Regions from separate parts of the Pseudomonas sp. IT-P74 genome, predicted to be linked through region 1. Evidence: riboswitches for the same ligand, from Rfam matches in the RefSeq annotation. Region 1 holds a riboswitch; the other holds the start of a gene.
What was found. A riboswitch is a leader RNA that binds a small molecule or an ion and turns the genes downstream of it on or off. The one in region 1 is predicted to bind cobalamin.
Positions count from the first base shown of each region.

Region 2: linked by a shared signal. The riboswitch ahead of cobO (cob(I)yrinic acid a,c-diamide adenosyltransferase) and the one ahead of cobW (cobalamin biosynthesis protein CobW) in region 1 are both predicted to bind cobalamin.

Region 1 is NZ_CATKQD010000003.1:167,356-169,742, forward strand. It holds gene ACM6J5_RS03385 (CbtA family protein) at 1-218, opposite strand, end outside; gene ACM6J5_RS03390 (CbtB domain-containing protein) at 230-421, opposite strand; cobalamin riboswitch at 542-768, opposite strand; cobalamin riboswitch at 942-1,155, shown strand; gene cobW (cobalamin biosynthesis protein CobW) at 1,258-2,328, shown strand; gene cobN (cobaltochelatase subunit CobN) at 2,332-2,387, shown strand, end outside.
Region 2 is NZ_CATKQD010000055.1:328,071-330,457, forward strand. It holds gene ACM6J5_RS21890 (hypothetical protein) at 16-600, opposite strand; cobalamin riboswitch at 754-987, shown strand; gene cobO (cob(I)yrinic acid a,c-diamide adenosyltransferase) at 1,069-1,680, shown strand; gene ACM6J5_RS21900 (cobyrinate a,c-diamide synthase) at 1,677-2,387, shown strand, end outside.

The DNA.
Region 1 (2,387 bases):
TGCCAGCCGTCTTCCGGCTCCCAGGCTTGCGCATCGTGAGTGTGGGCAGCCGTCGCACCGTCGGCGTGTTCATGCATTTCAACAGCGGCCGGTTCGGATTTTTCGTAGGTCTCGGCCTGCAAAATCAGCGGGGCGACCCAGAAGCTTTGCAGCAGGGTCAACAACAGGGCGGCCAGCAGCCCTGTGAAACCTGCGGTTTGCGCAATACGCTTGATCATGTCGACAGCTCTCAATGGCACGGGAACGCGGAGCTGTGACGGGTATCATGGGCGGCGTTGTGCACCGCTTCGATGTGCGAGAAACCGGCGAAATACACAAGGCAGGCGCCCAGAATCGACGCGCAGACGGCGGCGGTCAGACGTTGGGTCAGGGTTGAGGTGGTGCTCGCGGCTGTGTGTTCGGCGCTGCTGATGATCGACATGGCGTTTCCCTCTGGTCTGTCAGCGGGGAATAAGAGCGCATGCAAAAACCCGCACGACCAGGCGCGCAGAGGTTCAAACAGCGCCCGCCCACCGCGGGTTTGTTGGTTCAGTGACCGTACTGGTCACTTTGTGTTGCGGGCCGGTCTCCGGGCTCACGAGGGGCAAAGGCTTTGGCCTGAACCTGAAAACATCACCTTCCCATGCCTTGCAGGCACAGTGGATCTGACGCTTCGCTCGCTTACCGTTGCGGGGGCAGCACCGGACTGACATGGCTTAAGAGTAAAGCACATGATTCACCGGTTTCCCGTTTCACCCTGTGAAGGGCACCCGTAACAAGGCGTGTAGGAGAGCATGGGCGGGGGTTGGGCGTCAATTGGCAAGGGTTCTCAACTCGAAACCGAGGTGACTTCATCGCGAGCAGGCTCGCTCCTACCGGGGAATGCGATCAACTGTAGGAGCGAGCCTGCTCGCGATGGGGCCGGCGGCGCTACAAGACATTGACCCGCCCCAAGACCATGCGTAGCCTTGCGCTTTCGAGGTTCTTCGGCGTTTGTCGAAGCTAAGAAGGGAACGCGGTCGATGCCGCGGCTGCCCCCGCAACTGTGAACGGTGATGTTCGTTGCCACGCCACTGCAGGCTCAAATCATGAGGCCGGCGGGAAGGCGCAGCGAATGCCAGGCTCAAGGCCGGCACACCGTCAGCCAGGAGACCTGCCTCGTCACAGATTCTCACTTTCAACCGGGCGGGGTGATCCGGTGGCGAACTCTTCAGGCACGCGCGTCCGTGTTGCCGGTCGTCGTCCCGTATGCCCGCCACTTAAGCCATAGGGCATCCGATGAAAACACTGGCCAAACTCCCCGTCACCATCGTCACCGGCTTTCTCGGCTCGGGTAAAACCACGCTGCTGCGGCACATGCTCGACAACGCCCAGGGTCGCCGCATCGCGGTGATCGTCAACGAATTTGGCGAGCTGGGCATCGACGGCGAAATCCTCAAGCAGTGCTCCATCGGTTGCACCGAAGAAGAAGCCAACGGCCGTGTCTATGAGCTGGCCAACGGCTGCCTGTGCTGCACCGTCCAGGAAGAATTCTTCCCGGTGATGCGCGAACTGGTGGCCCGTCGCGGCGATCTGGACCACATTCTCATCGAAACGTCCGGCCTGGCGCTGCCAAAGCCGCTGGTGCAGGCCTTCCAGTGGCCGGAAATCCGCAGTGCCTGCACGGTGGATGCGGTGATCACCGTGGTCGACAGCCCGGCCGTGGCCGCCGGCACCTTCGCCGCGTTCCCGGATCAGGTCGACGCCCAGCGCAAACTTGACCCGAACCTGGACCACGAATCGCCGTTGCACGAACTGTTCGCCGACCAACTGGCCAGTGCTGACCTGGTGATCCTCAACAAGGCTGACCTGATCACCCCGGCGGACCTGGCCCGCGTGCGCCTGGAAGTCGCCGAGGAATTGCCGCCAGCGGTGAAAATCATCGAAGCCAGCAGCGGTCGCCTGCCGCTGGACGTGCTGATCGGCCTGGGTGCCGGCTCCGAAGAACACATCGACGGCCGTCACAGCCACCACGACCATCATCACGATGGCGACGACGATCATGACGACCACGATCACGACGCCTTCGATTCGATCTCCATCGAACTGCCGCAAGCCGATGAAAGCCTGCTGCTGGACGCGCTGACCCAACTGGTGGTCCAGCACGGCATCCTGCGGGTCAAGGGTTTTGCGGCGATTCCGAACAAGCCGATGCGCCTGCTGATCCAGGGCGTGGGCACGCGTTTCGACAAGCATTTCGACCGCCAGTGGGGCGCCGAAGAAGCGCGAGTCACCCGCCTGGTGCTGATCGGCCAGCAACTGGACGCCACTGTTCTCGAAGCGCAATTGCGCGCCGCGCTCAGCGTGTAAGCCATGCACCTGCTCAGGACCCAGCCCGGCGGTTTCGTGTCGGATGACAATATCGCCGA
Region 2 (2,387 bases), on a different contig from region 1:
GCGATGGTTCAACCCTCAGCCGCGGGCTTCCTTGAACAGCACCGCGATGCCGGGGTGATAGTTGCCCGCTTCGTTGCGCAACTTGCGGTAGGCATAAGGGAAATACCAGGCGACAGCGCAGGTGTGTTCCTTTTGCAGGTCGTCGACCATGTCCTGGAGTTCTTCCGGTGTGGCGCCTTGCTGGGCTTTTTGCGGGGCGACGAACAGGCAGCCGAGTTTCAGGTCGCTGGCGTGGCTCAGGCGCTTCGCATCGCTGGCGATATCGAGCAGGGCCTGGGACAGGTTGAGGCTGTTGACCCGTGGCCAGCGCTGGCTGGTCTGGATGTAGGCGCGGGTTTCGGGGGAGGCCAGGAGCAGGTCGGCGCGGCTGTTGCGCTCGCCTTCTTCGGTCTGCTTGCGAGTGGGGGTCTGTTGCAGCGTGACCATCTCGGCCATCCAGGCGGCGGCGGACAGCAGTCCGAGATTGGCCTTTTCGTCGTGCCAGTACGGTGTGTCGCCATCGCCGCGGACGGCGTTGTAACGGTCGATGCATTCGAACCAGTGCTCGAGCACCGGACGCAGGAATTCCAGCTTTGGATTGCTGATGATCATGCCTTGCATGGGCTCACCCTTGTTATTGTGTTGTGAGATTGTGGCTCTTTGATATCACTGCTGAGAGCGTGGCACAAGATTGACGTCAGTTTATTGATTGATGGCAGTTATTCGGTCGATGGCCTCCCGGCTTTAATTGACGCTCCACCCCCAACCCTCTAACCTTCGCGGCTTGTTTCAGGTGCTCTGTGGCTTGGGTCGACAGAGTGAAACAGGGAAGCCGGTGAGTGAGTCCTTCTGTTGGTCGAAGGCCCGCAATTCCGGCGCTGCCCCCGCAACGGTAAATGAGTGAAAACTGTGTGTGATGCCACTGTGTCGATTTGATGCGGGAAGGCGCACAGTCTGGCCCCGCGCCACTCATGAGCCCGGAGACCGGCCTGATTCATCCAGCGGCATCACGGTGGGCGATGCCAGGCTTTTTGCCTTCTATTGTTGTGCCTGCCCGCCGTTATTCCTGCCTCAACGGAGAGCTCCCCCATGACTGATACCCCCGATCGTGACGAACGCCACCTGGCGCGCATGCAGCGCAAAAAAGCCGTGATCGACGAGCGCATCGCCAATTCCCCGAACGAGTGTGGCCTGCTGCTGGTGCTGACCGGCAACGGTAAGGGCAAGAGCAGCTCGGCTTTCGGCATGCTCGCCCGCGCCATGGGGCACGGCATGCAATGCGGCGTGGTGCAGTTCATCAAGGGCCGCAACAGCACGGGTGAAGAGTTGTTCTTCCGGCGCTTTCCCGAGCAGGTGCGTTTTCATGTGATGGGCGAAGGCTTTACCTGGGAAACCCAGGACCGCCAGCGCGACATCGCCGCCGCCGAAGCCGCCTGGGCGGTGTCGCAGCAACTGCTGCGCGATCCGTCCATCGGTCTGGTGGTGCTCGATGAGCTGAACATCGCCCTCAAGCACGGCTACCTCGATCTCGATCAGGTGCTCAGCGACTTGCAGGCCCGACCGCCGATGCAACACGTGGTGGTCACCGGTCGTGCCGCCAAGCCGGAGATGATCGAGATGGCTGACACCGTCACCGAGATGGGCGTGATCAAACACGCCTTTCAAGCGGGGATCAAAGCGCAGAAAGGCGTCGAATTGTGAGTCAGTCTCGGCACTGTCCGGCGGTACTGATTGCCGCGCCGGCCTCTGGCCAGGGCAAGACCACCGTCACCGCGGCGCTGGCCCGATTGCATCGCAATCAGGGGCGCAAGGTCCGTGTGTTCAAGTGCGGCCCCGACTTTCTCGATCCGATGATCCTCGAGCGCGCCAGTGGTGCGCCGGTGTATCAACTGGACATGTGGATGGTCGGCGAGCAGGAGAGTCGCCGCTTGCTGTGGGAAGCCGCCGCTGAAGCCGACCTGATCCTGATCGAGGGCGTCATGGGGCTGTTCGACGGGACGCCGTCGAGCGCCGACCTGGCGCGGCATTTCGGTGTTCCGGTGCTGGGTGTGATCGATGGCACCGCCATGGCCCAGACCTTCGGCGCGTTGGCCCTGGGGCTGGCGCGTTATCAGCCGGATTTGCCGTTCGCCGGCGTGCTGGCCAATCGTGTCGGCACGCTGCGCCACGCGCAACTGCTTGAAGGCAGCCTGACTGAAGGTTTGCGCTGGTACGGCGCGCTGTCCCGGGAAACCGGGATCGAATTGCCGAGCCGGCACCTGGGGCTGGTGCAGGCCAGCGAGTTGAACGATCTCGACCTGCGCCTCGATGCGGCCGCCGATGCCCTGGCCAGCAGTTGCGAGGTTGCGCTGCCGCCGACAGTCGAGTTCGCCGCCCCTGATGTCATCGCGGTCGAACCGCTGCTGGCC